Regions from separate parts of the Luteimonas sp. Soil_C_5 genome, predicted to be linked through region 2. Evidence: predicted binding sites of a transcription regulator. Region 2 holds the regulator's gene; the other holds the start of a gene.
What was found. Region 2 encodes FliA, which starts transcription of late flagellar genes. Its sites were predicted from a motif close to TAAAGTTTNNCNNNCNNNGGCCGATAA; they were not measured.
Positions count from the first base shown of each region.

Region 1: a site for FliA is predicted at 3,938-3,964, ahead of AC3A5K_RS12395 (methyl-accepting chemotaxis protein). Genes of this name have one in related genera too.

Region 1 covers NZ_JBDGKA010000004.1:114,004-124,137, forward strand. Annotated here, with positions in the region: gene AC3A5K_RS12380 (OprO/OprP family phosphate-selective porin) at 1-980, opposite strand, end outside; gene AC3A5K_RS12385 (alpha/beta hydrolase) at 1,018-2,049, opposite strand; gene AC3A5K_RS12390 (OprO/OprP family phosphate-selective porin) at 2,478-3,647, shown strand; gene AC3A5K_RS12395 (methyl-accepting chemotaxis protein) at 3,995-6,133, shown strand; gene AC3A5K_RS12400 (hybrid sensor histidine kinase/response regulator) at 6,297-8,942, shown strand; gene AC3A5K_RS12405 (response regulator) at 9,194-9,832, opposite strand; gene AC3A5K_RS12410 (diguanylate cyclase domain-containing protein) at 9,989-10,134, shown strand, end outside.
Region 2 covers NZ_JBDGKA010000001.1:581,058-591,191, reverse strand. Annotated here, with positions in the region: gene AC3A5K_RS02945 (chemotaxis protein CheA) at 1-1,290, opposite strand, end outside; gene AC3A5K_RS02940 (protein phosphatase CheZ) at 1,480-2,082, opposite strand; gene AC3A5K_RS02935 (chemotaxis response regulator CheY) at 2,079-2,471, opposite strand; gene AC3A5K_RS02930 (RNA polymerase sigma factor FliA) at 2,529-3,284, opposite strand; gene AC3A5K_RS02925 (P-loop NTPase) at 3,281-4,138, opposite strand; gene flhF (flagellar biosynthesis GTPase FlhF) at 4,125-5,633, opposite strand; gene flhA (flagellar biosynthesis protein FlhA) at 5,800-7,872, opposite strand; gene flhB (flagellar biosynthesis protein FlhB) at 7,881-9,017, opposite strand; gene fliR (flagellar biosynthetic protein FliR) at 9,357-10,134, opposite strand, start outside.

The DNA of each region.
Region 1 (10,134 bases), on a different contig from region 2:
GCCACGCGCGGCGTGCGGTTGATGCGGTTGGTGTCGATGCCGTAATCCTCGTGCACGTACCAGCCACCGAGGTGCAGGAAACCGGCCGGACGCTTGATCGGATTCACGTGGCCGCGGAACGAGTAGGTCAGCGAATCGCTCTCGGTGCCGCTGTTGCCGACGTCGTCGCCGGTCACGCCGAAGGTGGTGTGCCAGTTCTGGCCGATCATCTTCATCTGCACGCCGAGGCCGAAGTAGCCGCTGGCGGGCATGCCGACGCTGGCGACCGCGTTGCGTTCCATGAAGGGCGTGCGGGTCAGCGTGGAGCTGGAATCGATCGCGCGATCCTTCAGCTTGTTGCCGATGTAGAACTCGGTCGGAATGCTGCCGAGCTGGGTATTCCAGCGCACGTAGGCATCGGACAGGCTGACCGTGTTGCCGGACAGTTCGGCGTCGATCTTGTAGCCCAGCGGGCCCATGTTGCCCTGCGCGCCGAGTCGGGCCTGGCGCAGGTTGGTGCCGGTGATGTTGCGCGTGTCGAAGCTCGAGCCATGGGTGGACGAGAAATCGACCAGCACGCGGCCGCGCGGGTTGAAGGTGAAGCTGCGGTCGCTGTTGCGGAATTCCGGTCCGCCGCGGCGCCAGCTGACGTTGCCGCCACCGCCGCCACCGCCGCCGGCCGCGATCTGCGCGACCTGGGCCTGCAGGATCGCCATGTCGTCCTGGCGGGTATCGGCGACGGCGGCGTCGACTTGAGCCTGCACGCCGTCGATCGGGGCGCCGGTCGCGTCGGGGGCGGCGGCCACGGCCGGCGCGCCCATCGCATCGAGGCGCTGGTTGAGGGCCTGCAGCTGGGCGGATTGCTGACGGATCTGCTCGGCCTGCAGGCGGATCAGTTCACGCAGTTCGGTTTCGGTGGCGGTGTCGGCGGCCAGAGCGGGCAGCGTGGCCAGGCCCAGCAGGGCGCCGGCGGCCAGCGCGCGAGTGGTTGTGCGGTTCATTCGGTGGTCTCTCCCGGTGTGCGGTTGCGTGGACGGCTCAGTCGCCGTCTTCTTCGAAATCGGCGTCGTCGTCCTGGGCGGGCGGCGTCAGGTCGGCGGTCTCGCCGGTCAGCGGCTGCAGGCTGACCGGCGGCGCGGCCATGAAGCCGTTCGCGCGCGCCCAGGTGGTGAACAGGCGTGGCCACTGCGCGACCTGCGTGCCGGGCCGGCCCAGGCCCCAGCTGTGGCCGCCGCGGTCGAAGATGTGCAGTTCCACCGGCACGTCCTTGGCGCGTGCGGCCTGGAACATCAGCAGGCTGTGGTTGACGTCGGCGATGCGGTCATCGGCGGCGTGCGCCAGGAACACCGGCGGCATGTCGCTGCGCGCGTGGTTTTCCACCGAATAGGCCTCGACGGCGTCGGACTGCGTGGCCAGTTCGCGGCGGCTGCGCGTGGTGTCGTACGGCGGCTTCAGCGTGACCACCGGGTAGAGCATCGCCAGGAAGTCCGGGCGCGACGGCAGGCGATCGCTGGCGTCGAGCGCGGGGTAGAAATCGTGGTCGAAGCGCGTGGCCAGAATGCCGCCCAGATTGGCGCCGGCCGACGAGCCCATGACGCCGATCTTGTCCGGGTCGATGCCCAGTTCGCCGGCGTTCGCACGCAGCAGGCGCATCGCCCGCTGGCCATCGGCGAACGGCGCGGACGCCGGCCAGCCGTCGACCGGCATGCGGTAGTACAGCACCGCGGTGGTCACGCCGATCGACGTCAGCCATTGCGCCATCGGACGCGCGGCGGTGCCGATCTGGATGCGGAAATAACCGCCGCCGCCGAGGATCAGCACGGCCGTGCCGTTCGGATTCGCGGGGCGGTGGATTTCCATGCGCGGCTGCGAGACGCGGGTGACCGCGCCCATGGCGCTGCCCTCGTTGCCCACCAGCTCGGGGCCCTGCACTACGCGCGGCAGGTGGCCTTCGGGCCACAGGTCCATCATCTGCACGCTGCCGGTCGGCTGGGCCATCGCCGGGGCCGCCAGCACGCAGGCGGCCAGCAGCGCCAGCCAGGCGGCGGCGTATCGTCGGTTGAAAGTCATAGTCGTGCCCTCCCGCACGGTTGATTCGATGAAGCGGTCCGCCGGGGCGGGATCGGGCGGAGTGCCCGGGGGTCGCCGATGCACGGCGCGGACAGCCCCCGCTGTCCGGATGGGGCAGCGCGCCGGCACCGGGCAGGCCGGTCGATGACGCGATGCAGGTACGGCACATGCCGATGGCACGTGGTGGAATCCCCGATGCGGCGAGGCCGGCATCGAATGCAGGAGTGCTTTTTACGCGGGCAGGCCGCGGCTGCCGATAGCGCATTGGTGTTACCGGCCGCATGCCTAATACTTTGGGACTAGGCCGCCTGCGCCGTCCCGCCCCGACGCCTAGACTTCCGGCTTCGCGCCCACGCGCGCGAGACCGCCCCCAGTCCACCGCAGCGCCATCGCCCCCGCGAGCCGCTGCCGCCTCCCCCGAGGATTCCATGCGCCATTCCGTCCTTCCGCTGCTGGCGCTGTGCGCCTGCGCCCCCCTGTCCGCCCTGGCCGTCGAGGCCCAGCCCTGGCCGCCGAAGCTGACCTTCGGCAACGAGATCACCCTCAGCGCGACCGGCAATTTCGCCTGGGACCACGCCGATTTCAGCGGCACGCCGCAGCTTGGCAGCGAGAACGGCATGCGCCGCCGCGAGTTCGGCGCGACGATGAAGCAGGACGGCGTGTGGGACGCGATGGTGTATTTCGATTTCGAATCGAAGAGCTGGCTGGACGTGTTCGTGCGTTTCGAGAGCGAAGCCTTCTTCGGCCGTGATCTCGGCAAGCTGCGCGTCGGCTACATGAAAGTGCCGGTCGGCCTGGAAGGCGTGACCAGCTCGCGCGCCGGCACGTTCATGGAACTGGCCTCGCCGATCCAGGCGATCTACCAGGGCCGCCGCACCGGCGTGGAATGGACGCTCGAACGCGATCAGGCGCTGCTCCAGCTCGGCGGCTACGGCGGCCAGGACCTGCAGGGCGACAACCCCGGCCAGACCTACGCCGCGCGCGCCGCGTGGACGCCGCGCAAGTCCGCCGGCGACGTGCTGCACCTCGGCATCGCGGCCTCGCGCGAGAACCCGCAGGGCTGGACCGACGGCCGCGGTGTCGAATTCGAACCGAACGCGCGCCTGCGCGCCCGTCCGGCCACGGCCCTCAGCGATGTGCGCCTGATCGATTCCGGCAATCTGGCGCCGGTCGGCCACATCCGCCGCACGGGCCTGGAAGGCATCTGGATCCGCGGTCCGGTGTCGATGCAGGGCGAACTGCTGCGCGCCGACATCGGCCGCGACGCCGGCCTGCCCGACTACACCGCCGAAGGCGGCTATCTCGCCGCCAGCTGGCTGCTGACCGGCGAGAGCCGTCCGTATTCCAGCGGCAATGTCGCCAACCCGAAGCCGGCCAACGGCTACGGCGCGGTGGAACTGGCGGCGCGCTACAGCACGCTCGATCTCGACGACCGCGGCATCGCCGGCGGCCGCCAGCACGACTGGACCTTCGGTGCGAACTGGTACCTGACGCCGTTCGTGAAGCTGCAGGCCAACTACGTCCGCGCACGGGCGACGCGCAACGGCGTCAGCTCGGCGCCGGATGCGATGGAAGTGCGGGCGCAGGTCCACTTCTGATCGAGGGTCATGACGTGCGCCGGCATCCCCGGCGTGCGTCGTCCTGTTCGCGCCGTGCGCTGTGCGCAGGCGCGGACTGCTGACACCGCGCGGGGTCGTGACGACCCTGCGCCGCGCATGGGATTCACGCTGTTGATGCGGGGCGTGCACGGATTGCGCCCTGTGCGGCGCCGCCCGCGCATCGAAGCCGCCGGGCACACGCTGCTGCGCGGCTGACAACTTTTTTCGACATGCAGGCCCGTTGCATAGGGCCTGTCGCTGAATGCACGGCGCCTTCATGCCCTGCGTGCTTCAGCGCGCGCGCCTGCGGCCGATACCCCGGACTCGTCTCCCCCGGTCCTGTCGCCATGTCTCCCTTCGCTCCGCTCCAGCGTCGCCTCGCCGATCTTCCGGTCGCCCGCAAGTTCATCCTGCTGTGCGCGGTGCTGGCACTGGGCATCCTGGCGCTGAGCGTCTCGGCGGCCCGGCTGCAGTACGTGGAACTGGTCGACGCGCGCAAGCAGAGCGTCGAGACCCAGATCGAAACCGCGATGAGCATCGTCGAGCACTACGCCAGCCAGGCGCGGGACGGGCAGATCACGACCGAGCAGGCCCAGACGCTGGCCCTCGGCGCGCTCGGCTCGATCCGCACCAACGACGGCACCGACTACTACTTCATCGCCGATCCCGAGCTGAAGATCGTCATGCATCCCAGCCGCGATGTCGGCGCGGACATGAGCGACTACCAGGCCGAAGACGGCGACTACGTCTATCGCGACATCCTGGCCGCGGTGAAGACCGGCGACGGCTTTTCCGGCTACCGGGCCCCTAAGCCGGGCCACGAGGGCCAGTTCGAGAAGATCAGCTACGCCCAGTCCTTCGACGAGTGGGGCTGGATCGTGGCGATGGGCGTCTACGCGGACGACATCCAGCAGCAGGCGATGGTGTTCACCCGCCTGCTGGCGCTGTTCGGCGGCCTGGTGATCCTGGCGGCGATCGGCCTGTCGTGGCTGATCGGCAGTGCCATCGTGTCGCCGCTGCGCGCCGCGACGCGCACGGCGGAAGCGATCGCGTCGGGTCGCTTCGACAATCCGATCGCGATCACCTCGCGTGACGAGACCGGCCAGCTGATGGCCAGCATGCGCCAGATGCAGGACCAGCTGCAGCGCTTCAACGGCGAGATGAACACGATGATCCGCCTGCAGCAGGGCGAGGACATCAGCCACCGCATTCCGGAGGATTTCCCGGGCGATTACGGCGCGCTGGCGCGCGGCGTCAACACGGTGGTGTTCGAACATCTCGACGCGATCGCCGATGCGATGGCGGTCATGGACGAGTACGGCCAAGGCGACCTGAGCCGCGACATGCGCCGCCTGCCCGGCCAGCGCGCGCGCCTGCACGAAGCGCTGGATGCGGTGAAAACCAACATGGGCGCGGTCAATGGCGAAATCGCCACGCTGGCCGAAGCGGCTGCGCGCGGCGACTTCGGCGCACGCGGCGACGAATCCCGCTACAGCTTCGCGTTCGCCGAGATGATCGAAGCGTTGAACCGGCTGATGCAGCAGGCCGATGCCGGCCTGACCGACGTCGGCCGGATCATGGCCGCGATCGCCGATGGGGATCTGTCGCAGCGCGTCGATGCGCGCTACCAGGGCGCATTCGGCCGACTGGCCGACGACGCCAACCGCACCGCGTCGCAGCTGGCCGATGTCGTGCGCGGCATCCAGCAGTCGGCGGTGTCGATCGACGGCGCAGCCGGCGAGATCGCGGCCGGCAATGATGATCTGTCGCGCCGCACCGAAAGCCAGGCCGCGAACCTCGAAGAGACCGCGGCCTCGATGGAGGAACTGACCTCCACCGTGCGCCAGAACGCCGACCACGCGCGCCAGGCCAATGAACTGGCACGCAGCGCTGCCGACGTCGCCGGCCAGGGCGGCCGCGCGGTCGAGGAAGTCGTCGCGACGATGGCCTCGATCGACGCGTCTTCCGCGCGCATCGGCGCGATCATCGGCGTCATCGACGGCATCGCGTTCCAGACCAACATCCTGGCGCTCAACGCGGCGGTCGAAGCGGCACGCGCCGGCGAGCAGGGCCGCGGTTTCGCGGTCGTCGCCAGCGAAGTGCGCACGCTGGCGCAGCGTTCGGCCGAGGCCGCGCGCGAGATCAAGCAGCTGATCGGCGAGTCGGTGTCGCGCGTGCGCGAAGGCTCCAGCCAGGTCGCCGTGGCCGGCGCCACGATGGCGCAGGTGCTGACCTCGGTCGACCGCGTGACCGAGATCATGGCCGAGATCAGCGCCGCGTCGCAGGAGCAGTCCTCGGGCATCGACCAGGTCAACCAGACCGTGATCCAGCTCGACGAAACCACGCAGCAGAACGCCGCCTTGGTGGAAGAAGCCACCGCCGCGGCGCGCAGCCTGGCCGACCAGGCGCAGCAGCTCACGCGTGCGGTCGCGACGTTCCGGCTGGTGCCGGCGACGCGACGCCAGCCGGCGCTCGCCGAAGCCTGATCCGGGCCTGCGTGTCACCGCCATCTGCCGATCCGGCGGATGGCGGTCTGCCTTGCGGGGGCCTTGAGAAATCGCGTCCGACACGGCGCGCGACCGGCGCAGCGTGTTGCACGTGCGGCACGCGCACCCGGCCTCGCGCAGGCACGCCTTTACACTGTCGCCGATGCATCCCGGTTCCAGACTCCGCCCGTTCCTACTGACGCTGCTGCTTGCCGGTGGCGGGCTGGTGCTGGTCACGGCGCTGGCCTACCGCGAGGGCAGCCGCCGCGCGCTGCGCGACGAGTCGGCCACGTCGGCCCAGCAGTTGCTGCTGCACGCGCAGGCGGTGAACCAGCGCATCGAACGCTACCGCGCCCTGCCCCAGGTGCTGGCGCTGGATCCGGACCTGCGCGCGAGCGTGATCGCGCCGGTCGATGCCGCCAACCGGCACCGGCTGAACCTGCGGCTGGAAGAAGCCAACCACACCGCGCAGGCGTCGACGCTGACCCTGATCGGCACCGACGGCGTGGCGATCGCGGCCAGCAACTGGCGCGAGACCGGCAGCAACGTCGGCGAGGACTACGCGTTCCGGCCCTATGTGCAGCAGGCGCTGCGCGACGGTCGCGGCCGGTTCTACGGCATCGGCCTGACCACCGGCGTGCCCGGTTACTTCCTGTCGGAAGCGATGCGCGACGACAGCGGCCGCACGATCGGCGTCATCGCGATCAAGATCGAACTGTCGGCGATCGAGGAAACCTGGCCGCGCAGCGGCGACATCGTGCTGGCCAGCGACAGCCATGACGTGGTGTTCCTGGCCAGTCGCGTCGACTGGCGCTACCGGTTGCTGGCCCCGCTGGATGCCGATGCGCGCGCCGAACTGGCGCAGACCCGCCAGTACCTCACCCAGCGCCTGCTGCCGCTGGACGTGCAGACGGTGCGCGAAGTCGGCGATGCCGGCGCGCTGGTGCGCATCGACCGCCCGGCGATGCCCGGCCTGTGGCTGTGGCAGCGCGCGCCGGTCGACGACACCGACTGGACCCTGCACCTGCTGCACGATGCCGCGCCCGTGGCCGCGGCCGCGCGCCAGTACGCCGCGTTCGGCGCCGCGTCGTGGCTGACGCTGGTGTTCGTGCTGCTGTTCGCGCAGCAGCGGCTGCGTCTGGGCTCGCTGCGGCGGCGCAGCCGCACCGAACTCGAAACCCTGGTGCGGCATCACGCCGAGGAACTGCGCACCGCGCAGGACGGCCTGGTGGCCGCGGCGCAGGAAGCCGATACCGGCCTCAGCCGGCGCCTGGCGCATCTGCCGCAGGGCGTGGTGATCATCGACGCGGACCTGCGCATCGTGGCCTGGAACGCGCGCTACATCGAGCTGTTCCGGTTTCCGCCGGAGCTGGTGCAGGTGGGTACCTCGATCGAGGACGTGTTCCGTTACAACGCGCGTCGCGGCCTGCTCGGCCCAGGACCGGTCGAAGAGGCGATCCAGCGCCGGCTGGACCATTTGCGCAGCGGCAGTCCGCACATGCGCGAAAGCGAGAAGACCGACGGCACGGTGCTGGAGATCCGCGGCAATCCGCTGCCCGAGGGCGGCTTCGTGACCAGCTACGCCGACATCACTTCGTACAAGAACACCGCGCGCGACCTGCGCTCGCTGGCCGACGCGCTGGAGCAGCGCATCGCCGAGCGCACCGCCGATCTGGAACAGGCGCGCGCCGAGGCCGAGGCCGCGAACCGCTACAAGGGCCGCTTCGCCGCGGCCGCGGTGCACGACCTGCTGCAGCCGCTCAACGCCGCGCGCATGTTCGCCGCCGGCCTGCGTGCGCGGCTGCGTGACGACGACACGCGCGCGATCGTCGACAACATCGACGGCGCGCTGTCGGCACAGGACGGCATCCTCGCGAGCCTGCTCGACCTGTCGCGGATGGAAACCGGCACGCTGCGCACCGACGTGCGCGACCTCGCGCTGGGTCCGCTGCTGGACGGCCTGGCCCGCGAGACCGGCGTGCTGGCGCAGGCGCGCGGCCTGCGCTTCGACCACGTGGCGACGCAGGCCTGGGTGCGCAGCGATCCGATGCTGCTGCGCCGGCTGGTGCAGAACTTCCTGTCCAACGCCGTGCGCTACACCGCGCGCGGCGGCATCGTGCTGGGCGTACGCCGCCACGGCGACCGGCTGTGGATCGAAGTGCACGACACCGGCCCGGGCATTCCGCCGAACCGGCAGCACGAGATCTTCGAAGAGTTCCGGCGGCTCGACGACGGCAACGCCGGCGACCGCGGCGCCGGCCTGGGCCTGGCGATCGTCGACCGCATCGCCAAGCTGCTGGGCCATCGTATCGATCTGCGCTCGCGTCCCGGCACCGGCAGCGTGTTCCGGGTGTCGGTGCCGCGCGCCGACGCACCGGTGCAGCCGGTCGTCGAGGCGCCCGCAACGACGGTGCCGCCCGAGGACGACGCGCCGCTGCGCGGCTGCCGCGTGTGGGTGGTCGACGACGATGCCCTGGCCTGCGCCGCGACCCGGCAACTGCTCGAGCGCTGGGACTGCGACGTCCAGCGCGCCGACGGCCCGCAGGCCGCGCTGGCGGCGGCGGTGCGCGGCAACGCGCCGGATCTGGTGCTGCTCGACGCCTCCACCGACGGGCACGCAGGCCCCGTGCTCTTCAGTGCGCTGTGCAGGCGCTGGGGGACGACGCCGCTGGCGATCCTGGTCACCGGCGACACCGATCCCGCATTGCGCGCGCAGGCGCGTGAGGCGGGACACGGCTTCCTGCCCAAGCCGTTGCGCCCGCCGGCGCTGCGCGCGCTGATGATGCAGATGCGCTTGCGGGGGCATTGAGGCAGCGGCGGCGCGTGCACCGACACGCGCTGAGCGTCAGTGGAATTCGCGCTTCCCGGACCCGGTGCTCGCGCTCGAAGTCCCCGGGTCCCTGCCTGCGCGGGAATGCCGATGTCCGCGTGTGCGGGCGTCCCGGCGCGCGGCGGCGGCCTGTGTTCCCGAACGCCGGATCAGGGCCATCCCCAGGAATTGTTCGAAGCGCGACGCGACGATCCGGCGAGGCCCAGCCAATGCCGGGCGTTGCGTTCGGACTACGCCTCGTCCTCGCGCTCCAGCGCCTTGACCAGCACCGCCGCCTGGGTGCGGCTGTTGCATTCGAGCTTTCGCAGGATCGCGGTGACGTGCACCTTGACCGTGTTTTCCGCGAGCCCCAGCTGGTGCGCGATCTGCTTGTTGAGCAGGCCATCGGCCACGGCCATCAGCACCCGGAACTGCTGCGGCGTGAGCTGGGCCAGGCGCGTGGCGAGCCGGGCGTCTTCTTCCGAACGCTCGGCGGTCAGCGGCGGGAACCAGCTGCCGCCGTCGAGCACCGTGGACACCGCCTGGCCGATCGATTCGGCCGGCGCGGATTTGGAGATGAAACCGGCGGCGCCGAACTGCTGCACCCGGCGCACGATGCGCGGATGGTCGTTGGAGGAGATGACCACCACCGGCAGTTCCGGCCGCTCGCCGCGCAACCAGACCAGCGACGACAGACCGCGCGCACCGGGCATGGCGAGGTCGAGCAGGACCAGATCGATGTCGGGCTGGGCCTCGAGCGCGGGCGCGAGCGCCGAGGCGCTGGCGGCCTCGACCACGCGCAGCTCGCCCAGACCGTCGCGCAGCGCATGCAGGACCGCTGCACGCAGCAGCGGGTGATCGTCGGCGACCAGGATCGTCGGAATCGTCATGGCGACAGTCTGGCATGGTCGCGCGCGGCGACCGACCCTCTGGCACGTTTCTGGCATGCACAATCGCAACCGGGGAGTCCGAGTCCAGAACCGATCGACGTGCCTTGCCGCCAGCCTGCCACTGCTGCCGTCGCCGACGGCCGGACCGCGTCGCGCGTGTCCGGCCGGGCGTCGTGGCGGCTGGCACTGGCGGGCGCGCTGGTATCGATCGCACTGGCGCCCGTGGCCTTCGCGCAGGCCACCGACGACGCCCTGCCGCCGCTGAGTCTGGAGGTCTACGGCCTCGACGAAGGCCTGTCGCA
Region 2 (10,134 bases):
GATGCCGGCGCCGTCGTCGTGGATCTCGATGCCGACGTAATCGCCCTGCTGCTGCGCGATCAGGCGCACGCGGCCGGCACGTGGCTTGCCGGTCGCCTCTCGTAAGGCGGGCATCTCGATGCCGTGGTCGATCGCATTGCGCACCAGATGAATCAGCGGATCGGCCAGTGCCTCGACGAGGTTGCGGTCGAGTTCGGTCTCCGCGCCGACGAGGTCGAGATCCACTTCCTTGTCGAGCGCGCGGGCGACGTCGCGGGCGAGCTTGGGAAAGCGCGAGAACACCTTGCCGACCGGCTGCATGCGCGTGCGCATGACGGCGCCCTGCAGACGCGCGGTGGCGTTGTCGAGCGTGGTGACCGCGCGGTCGAGATCCTCGTCGCGCAGCCGTGCGCGCAGGGTCTTCAGCCGGTTGCGCGCCAGCACGAGTTCGCCGACCAGGTCGACGATGACGTCGAGCCGCTTGGTGTCGACGCGCACGGTCTGTTCGCGTTCGGACGGCGCGGCGGATGTCTTCGGCGCTGCGGCGGGCGGTGCGGTGCGCGGCGCCGGTCGCGGAATGGCCGCCGGCGCGGGTGCCGCTGCAGCCGGCGCAGGTGTCTGCGTGCCCGGCGCGGCGCCGCCGTGCAACTGGTCGAGCAGGGCTTCGAATTCGTCGTCGTCGATCATGTCGGCGACGGGCTTGGCCGCGTTCCCTGCAGGCGCGGCCACGCCGGGCGCGGCGCCACCATGCAGCTGGTCGAGCAGGGCCTCGAACTCGTCGTCGTCGATCATCGCCGGCGCGGCAGTCGCCTGCGTGCCCGGCACCCCGTCACCATGCAACTGGTCGAGCAGGGCTTCGAATTCGTCGTCGGAAATCATGTCGTCGCCGGCAGCAGCGACCACGGGCGCGGCTGCACGCACCGGCGCCGCTGCAGGCGCATCGGCAGGCGCGAAGCCCGCGATCAGTTCGGCCGGCGCGCTCGGCACGGTGTCGTCGGTCTCGATCGCGTCGACCATCGCCTGCAGCCAGTCCAGCGACTGCTGCGCGGCGTCGAAATGGCGCGGCAGCAGCGCGGTCTGGCCGGCACGCACCATGCCCAGGGTTTCCTCGGCCGCGTGGCACAGCTCGACCAGCGGCGTCGCGCCGAGGAAGCCGGCGCCGCCCTTGAGCGTGTGGAATGCGCGGAAGACCGCGTTGAGACGCTCGCGGTCGTCGGGCGTCTGTTCCAGACCGACCAGCTGGCCGCCGAGGTCGTCGAGCAGTTCGCGGGCTTCGAGGACGAAGTCGGCAACGATGTCGGGCGACTGCATCAGCGTCGACCCGCGCCGGTGGACCGGGCGATCGCAGCGCCGCCGGTGCACACGTCCGCCCGTCCGGCAGCACAGGCGTGCGCGCGCAGCGGCGTGATCAGGCGTTCGTGTTTCGACATCAGCATTCCCGTTCCTGCCGCGCGCGCGAGGGGACGCGGCGCGGTCTGTTCCAACCGCGTGGTGAGATCTTCAGAGCCCCAGATGCGACAGCAGATCGTCCGCGTCGCTCTGGCCGACCGTGTTGCGGTCGAGGCCGGAAACCGACGGTCCGTTGCCGCGCTGGTTGTCTTCCTTCGGCGGCAGACCGAGGGCACCGAAGCCCTCGTGCACGCCGCGGACGATGCCGGCGACGCGGCGGATGATCTGGCCGCCGAGGTCCTGGTGGCTCTGCGCCAGCGCCATCTCGCGCAGGTTCTCGCGCAGCGATTCGACGGTGGCGATCTGGGTCTCGTCGAGCGGACCTTCCTTGAGCCGGGCGACGAGCGCGCGGCTTTCGTCGATCAGGTCCAGCGTGCGGTGTGTGGCCTGTTCGGTCATCTCGACCACGTGGTCCAGACGCGCGCAGGCATCATCCAGACCGCTGCCTTCGGCGGGCGTGGGCGGCAGGGTGTCCAGCGCCTGCGACAGTTCGCGGGCGAGCCGGCCGAGGCCGGTGACCAGGGTGCGCGCGCGCGCATTGGCCAGCGCGTCGACCTGCCGGCGCCAGCCGTCCTCGTCGCCGCGCTCCAGCGCTTCCAGCGCGTCGTGCAGCAGGTTGGCCAGACGGGTGCGTTCGATGTCGGGCGTCGTCATGCCGCGGTCCCCAGGCGCTCGAAGATCTTGCCGAGCTTCTCTTCCAGGGTCTGCGCGGTGAACGGCTTGATGATGTAGCCGTTCACGCCGTTCTGCGCGGCCTCGATGATCTGCTCGCGCTTGGCTTCGGCGGTCACCATCAGCACCGGCAACGCGCGGAACCTGGGATCGGCGCGGATCTCGCGCAGCAGCTCGATGCCGGTCATGCCGGGCATGTTCCAGTCGGTCACCACCAGCTCCACCGCATCCTGGCGCAGCACGGCCAGCGCACTGTGGCCGTCTTCCGCCTCGACCGTGTTGTTGAAGCCCAGATCGGACAGCAGGTTCTTGACGATCCGGCGCATCGTCGAGAAATCGTCGACGATCAGGATGCGGATGTTCTTGTTCAAAACGTGTTCCTCGAAAAAAGCGTGCTGCGATACGGGGTGGGGCACGGGCCCCGGAGGTCAGTCGTCGGCACCGAAGCCGGTGTCCGCAAGTTCGAAAGCGGTGAGGCGGCCGCGCAGGCGGACCACGGCCTGGCCATGGATCTGGCAGACGCGCGATTCGCTGACGCCGAGCACCGCGCCGATCTCCTTCAGATTCAGTTCCTGCTCGTAGTACAGCGACAGCACCAGCTGCTCGCGCTCGGGCAGGTGGCCGATCGCGCCCATCAGCTCGCGACCGAACTCGCCGCGCACCAGCGCTTCCTGCGGCGTCGGGCCGCCGCGACGGTTGACCGGCTCGACCTCGCCGTGGTCTTCGATGTGCGAATCCAGACTCAGCACCTGGCCGCGCGCGGCGTCTTCCAGCAGGCGCTGGTATTCGCCCAGCGGCAGGTCGAGTTTCGCTGCGACCTCGTGCGCGCTGGCGGCGCGGCCGGTGCTCTGTTCGATCTCGCGGATCGCGGCAGCGGCTTCGCGGGCGCGCCGGTGCACGGAGCGCGGCACCCAGTCGCCACGGCGGATCTCGTCGATCATCGAGCCGCGGATGCGGATCGAGGCATAGGTCTCGAACGACGCGCCCTGTTCGGCGTCGTAGCTGCGCGAGGCCTCGAACAGGCCGATCATGCCGGCCTGCACCAGATCGTCGATCTCGACGCTGGCCGGCAGTCGCGCGGCCAGGTGATGGGCGATGCGGCGGACCAGTTCGGCGTGCTGGACCAGCGGATCGACCGTGGCCGTGCGTTGCACCGCCTGGTACTGGCGAGCGGCGAGGTTCATGCGGTCGCTCCCTGGCGCAGCATGCGCTCGACGAAGAACTCGACGTGGCCGCGCGGCGCGGTCGGCGCCTGCCAGCGCGAGATGCGACGGGCGATCTCGATCAGCGCACGCGCGGACGGACTGCCGGGATAGGCCAGCACCACGGCCTGCTGGCGCTGCACGGCCATGCGCAGCCAGTCGCACTGCGGCACCGCGCCGAGGTAGTTCAGCGACACGTCGCCGATGAAGCGCTCGCACACGCGCGAAAGCTTCTCGTGCAGATTGCGGCCTTCCTGCGGGCTGCGGACCATGTTGGCCACCACCTGCACGCGGTCCACGCCGCGCTCGCGCGCCAGCACCTTGATCAGTGCGTAGGCGTCGGTGATCGAGGCGGGTTCGTCGCAGACCACGACGATCGCGTCCTGTGCGGCCTGGCAGAAGGTCAGCACCGAATCGGTGATGCCGGCGGCGGTATCGACGACCAGCAGGTCGAGCTCACGCTGCAGGTCGTTGAAGACGTTGACCAGACCGGCATGTTCGGCCGGACGCAGTTCGGCCATGTGCCGGCGGCCGGACGCCGCCGGGACCACCAGCACGCCGCCGGGTCCTTCGATGATCACTTCGTCGAGCGAGCAGCGGCCGGCGACCAGGTCGGCCAGCGTGCGCTGCGGCGACAGGCCCAGCAGCACGTCCACATTGGCCAGGCCCAGGTCGGCGTCCAGCAGCAGCGTGCGCTGGCCCATGCCCGACAGCGCGACCGACAGGTTGGCCGAGACGTTGGTCTTGCCCACGCCGCCCTTGCCACCGGTGACGGCGAGGGTGCGGACAGGCTGGAATGGGGTGGCGGACATCGGCAGGCGCTCAGGCGACGGCATGGTCGTGATTCCGGAATGCGTGCTCCGGGACAATCGGCTTATCGGCATCGCGGCGGAGATCTTCAAGGCGGAGCACCAGATGGGCGGCATTGGCCCGGTGCAGGTCTTCGGGAATGCGCTGGCCGTCGGTCACCCAGGTCAGCGGCAGCTGGTGGTCGACCGCCACCGACAGGGCGCTGCCCAGGCGGCCGGTTTCGTCCAGCTTGGTCAGCACCACGCCCTGCGGGCGGGCGTTCTCGAACCGGCGCACCACTTCGTCCAGGTCCGCGAAATGGGTGTTGGCCGGCAGCACCAGCAAGGTGCGCACCTGGCGCGCGGCACGCAGCCAGTTGAGCTGGCCGGCGAGGGCGCGGTCGCGCTGGCTTAGGCCGGCGGTGTCGACCAGCACCAGGCGGTAGTCCTGCAGCTTCTGCAGCAGCTGGATCAGGCCGGTCTCGCTGTCGGCCTCGTGCACGGCGATGCCGAGCTGGCGGCCGTAGCTGTGCAGCTGTTCGCGGCCGCCGACGCGCGAGGTGTCGGTGGTGATCAGGGCAACGTCGCGCGGCTGGTGCTGGGCGGCGTACAGCGCGGCCAGCTTGGCGATGGTGGTGGTCTTGCCGGCGCCGGTGGGACCGACGAGGGCGATCACGCCGGCTTCGGCCAGCGGGTCGATCGGGCAGATCGGCAGGCGCTTGGACAGCAGCGCCAGCATCAGGCCGCGGACGCGGGCATCCGGGGTGTCGGCGGGGATCTGCAGCACGGTGTCGCGGGTGATGCCTGCATCGAAGCCGTAGTCCTCCATCAGTTCCATCGCCTGGGCGCGCGCCGGCGAACCGCGCAGGCGCTCGTCGGTGAGGCGCGCCATCTCGCGCTCGATCATCGATCGCATCTGCGACAGCTCGTCGCGCATCTGCGCCAGTTCTCCGTCGCTGGCAGGCGCCTGCGGGGTCGGCACGGCGGCCAGAACGACGGGCGCGACCGGCGCAGGCACCGGCGGCGACGGAATCTCGTCGCGCACCGGCGGGGCGACCGCGACTTTTTCGACCTGCGGCGTGTCGTCGCGATGGCCGGCGGCCAGCAACTGGGCGAAGGTCGGGCCATCGATGTCGAAGGTCGCCGGCTCGGACGACGCACGGGCACGGGCGGCCAGCGCGGCGACCGCGGCATCGGGGGCTGCAGTCCGCGCAGGCGCTGCAGCACGCGCAGGTGCGGGTTCGGTCTGGGCGGCGGCATCGGCCTGCGGCGCGAGCTCACGCAGCCAGCGCTCGGACGGCGCCAGACCAGTTTCCATCGGACCGGCGGCCGCCGGCATCGCGGCCGAGGCCACAGGCGTCTCGCGCTGCGCGTCCTCGATGGCGCGCTGCACGTAGCCCTCGTCGTAATTGCTGGCAGCGACGATCTCCACGCCCTCGTCGATGCGACGGTTGGACAGGATCACGGCATCGGGACCATGCGCCTGGCGCACCAGCTGCAGGGCACTGCGCATGTCGGCGGCGACGAAGCGGCGGATTTTCATGAGCAGGGATTCGGAATTGGGGAATGGGGATTGGAAACAGCAGGCATCGGTGTCGGGGGTGTTGCGCGTGTGGTCTGTCTGGGTCTCATCGCTTGCATCGCACTCTCTCCGCGTTGGCGGGATCCGCTCTCACGAATCCCCACTCCCCAATCCCGCATCCCGGCTTTCAATTGATCGTGCCCAGCAACTTCAGGCGCTTGTCTTCCGGCACTTCGGTGTAGGACAGGACCGACAGCCCCGGCACGCTGTGCCGGACCAGACGCGCCAGCGCGGCGCGGACCTGTCCGGGCACCAGCACCACCGCCGGTTCGTTCCTGGCTTCCTGCTGGCTGGCACAGTCGGCGAGACTCTGCTGCAGGCGTTCGGCCAGGCCCGGTTCCAGTGCCGCACCGGCGCCCTGCGCGGAATCCTGCAAGACGCGTTCCAGATTCGGCGCCAGCGTGTAGACCGGCAATTCGGCCGAGGGGCCGGCGATTTCCTGGACGATGAAACGGCCGAGCGCGGTGCGCACGGCGGCGGTCAGCTGGGCCGGGTCCTGGGTGTGCGCGGCGTGCTCGACCAGCGCCTCGGCGATGCGGCGCAGCTGACGCACCGGAATGCGCTCGACCAGCAGGTTCTGCAGCACGCGCACCACGACCGCCAGCGGCAGCGCCTTCGGGGTGAGGTCTTCGGACAGCTTGGGTGCGCTGCGGGCGAGGGTGGCCAGCAGCTGCTGCACTTCCTCGTGGCCCAGCAGTTCGGGCGCCTGTTCGCGCACCAGGTGCGAGAGATGCGTGGCGACGACGGTGGCTGGATCGACCACGGTGTAGCCGGCGGCCTCGGCCTGGGCGCGGTGCAGCGGCAGGATCCACAGCGCGTCGAGTCCGAACGCCGGGTCCTTGCCGGGGATGCCCTCGATCGGATGCAAGGCGCCACCTGGATCGAGCGCCAGCAGGCGGTCGGGATGGACTTCGGCGGTCGCCACCGGCACGCCGTGCACCAGCAGGCGGTAGGCGGTGGGCGACAGCTCGAGGTTGTCGCGGATGTGCACCGGCGGAATGAGGAAGCCGACGTCCTGGGTGAGCTTGCGGCGCACGGCCTTGATGCGCGCCATCAGTTCGCCGCCCTGGGCCTTGTCGACCAGCGGGATCAGCCGGTAGCCGACTTCCAGCCCCAGCGGATCGACCGGGCGGAGATCGTCCCAGCCGAGTTCGGCATTCGCGGCCTGTTCCGGCGCGGGCAGCGCGCCGGCCTCGGGATCGGCTGCGACGCGTTCGGCTTCGAGGCTGCGCTTGCGCATCACCCAGGCGGCGTAACCGACGATCGCCGCCAGGCTGAGAAACGCGAAGTTCGGCATGCCCGGCACCAGACCGACGACCAGCAGGATGCTGGCGGCGATGGTCAGCGCCTTGTGCTGGCCGAACACCTGGCCGGTGACGGCGCCGCCCATGTCCTGGTTGCGCGAGGCGCGGGTGACCAGCAGCGCGACCGCCGATGAAACCAGCAGCGCCGGCAGCTGGGAGACCAGGCCGTCGCCGATCGACAGCAGGGTGTAGGTCGCGGCCGCTTCGCCCATCGGCATGCCGTGCTGCAGCACGCCGATCGCCAAGCCGCCGAAGATGGTGACGAACAGGATCAGGATGCCGGCGATCGCGTCGCCGCGGATGAACTTGCTGGCGCCGTCCATCGCGCCATAGAAGTCGGCTTCCTGGCGGACTTCCTCGCGACGGACCTTGGCCTCGTCGCGGGTGAGCATGCCGGCGTTGAGATCGGCGTCGATCGCCATCTGCTTGCCGGGCATGGCATCGAGGATGAAGCGCGCGGTCACTTCCGACACGCGGCCCGCACCCTTGGTGATCACCACGAAGTTGATGATGGTCAGGATGGCGAAGGCGACGATGCCGACCGCGAAGTTGCCGCCGACGACGAACTCGCCGAAAGATTCGATGACCTTGCCGGCTGCGCCCGGGCCGTCCTGGCCGTGCAGCAGGATCACGCGCGTGGATGCCACGTTGAGCGCCAGGCGCAGCATCGTGGTGACCAGCAGCACGATCGGGAAAATGCTGAAGTCCAGCGGGCGCTGGACGTAGATCACCGCGAGCAGCACGACCAGCGAGATCGCGATGTTGAAGCTGAAAAGAATGTCGAGGATCGTCGGCGGCAGCGGCACCACCACCATCGCCAGCAGGGCCAGCACCAGCAGGGGTGCTCCCAGGCCGTTGCGCAGCGCGTCGAAGACCCGCTTCGGGCCCGCCGCCATCACCGCACTCACCGGCGGCCTCCGGTGGTGTCGCCTTCATCGATGTCGAGATCGGCGAGCTGCGGCTGCGGCGTGCCCGCCCGCCAGCTGCGCAGCTGGTAGACGTAGGACAGCACCTGGGCGACGGCAGCGTAGAGCTTCACGGGGATTTCCTGGCCGATGTCCGCCTCCCGATACAAGACGCGTGCCAAAGGCGGCGCTTCGACCAGGGTGATGCGGTGCTGGGCGGCGAGTTCGCGGATGCGCAGGGCCAGTTCGTCGACGCCCTTGGCGACCACGCGCGGGGCGCGCATCGCGCCACCGTCGTACTTCAGCGCGACCGCGTAGTGGGTCGGATTGACCACGATCACGTCGGCGGTCGGCACGTCCTCCATCATCCGGCGCTGCGACATCTCCTGCTGCAGCTGGCGGATGCGGCCCTTGACCTCGGGCCGGCCTTCGCTCTCCTTCATTTCCTCGCGCATTTCCTGGCGCGTCATCTTCAGCTTCCGGCGCCAGTTCCACTTCTGGTAGGGCGCGTCCAGCAGGGCCAGCAGCAGCAGGGCGCCGGCCGTCGCCATCAGCATCCACAGCGCGAACTTCAGGCCACCGGCGGCGGCCTGCTCCAGCGGCTGGTTGATCATCGCGCGCAGCCGCGGCATCGCCGGCCACAGGAACAGCGCGGCCGCGCCGCCGACCAGCAGCACGCGCAGCAGCGATTTCAGCAGTTCGGCCAGACCCTCGGGGCCGTAGATGCGCTTCATGCCGGCCAGCGGATCGAGCTTCTTGAGGTCGGGCACCAGGCCCTTGCTGGAGAAGTTGAAACCGCCCATGACCGCCGGCGCCAAAAAGCAGGCCAGCAACGTGGCCACCATCAGCGGCGCCAGGATCCACAGGAAGCCGAGCATCAGCTCACCGGTGTGGCCGAACATCTTCTGCGGCGATTCCAGCAGTGCGACATCGGGCGTCAACGCCCCGCGCATCCAGTCCTTGGCGCGCGCGGTGATGCCGCCGCCCATCGCCAGCAGCGATGCGACACCGGCGCCGAACACAGCCACGGTTGCCAGTTCGCGCGAGCGGGGGACGTTGCCCTTCTCGCGTGCGTCCTGCAACCGTTTCTGACTGGGTTCTTCGGTCTTTTCCTGACCGTCTTCGTTCTCGGCCATTGCCGCGGGCCCGGTGGGAGATGCCCGGGCTGCTGCAAGCTGCGTGCCCGCGCGAATGCGGCGGGATGGCGCGCGATGGCGGCAGGTGTGGAAGCAGGTGTGGAGCGCGCTTGCGCGCGATGGCGGTCAGTCGCTTGCGCTTCTCGCGCAGTCACACGGATTCACGCGCAAGAAAAGGGGAGCGCCAAGAATGTCTATGCGCGCGATCGCACGCGTGCAGAAGCGGCGCAGGGCCTCAGCCCTGGCTCCGACGGATTTCAGGCCGAAACGCAACGGTGCAGACGGAACGCTTGTCGCGCAGCGCCCACCCACCGGCACCGAACCTGCCGAACAGCGGGCTCAACGCCCCAGCGGGACGCGCCCGGCGGCGTCGAACGCGGCGTCGTAGAGACGCTGCACCGGCGGACCGAGTTCGCCGGCCAGCATCGCAATCAGGAACAGGCCGACCAGCACCGAGATCGGCAGGCCGAGCTGGATGGGATTGAGCGCCGGCGCCGCGCGCGACAGCACGCCGAACGCCAGGTTCACCGCCAGCAGCGCGACCATCACCGGCAGCGCCAGGGTCACGCCGCCGCGCAGCACCACGGAGAAGAATTCCGGCGCGATGCGGAGCGTCGCTTCGACATCGGGCAGCGCGGTCCCGATCGGCAGCGCCTCGTAGCTGTGCACCAGCAGCGCGACCATCGCCAGGTGCCCGTTGGCGGCGAAGAACAGCAGACCGAAGGCGAGATAGAACCACTGGCCGACGACGCCGGACTGCACACCGCGCAGCGGATCGCTCATCTGCGCGAACGACAGGCCGGAGCCCTGCGAGATCAGTTCACCCGCCAGCGCGCCGGCTTCGAACACCAGGCGCAGCATGAAGCCCATGGCCACGCCGACCGCGAGTTCGCGTGCGATCGACAGCACGGTCGCGGCGTCGAAACCGGTCCATGCCGGCGGCGCAGGCAGCAGCGGCGCCAGCGCCAGGCTCAGCGCGAGCGCGGCGATCACCCGGATGCGTGCAGGCAGGGCGCGCGTGCCGATCAACGGCATCGCCATCAGCAGCGCGCCGACGCGCAGCGCGGTCCACAACAGCGTGCCGATCATGCCGAAGGCCTGCTGGCCGTCGAGCGCC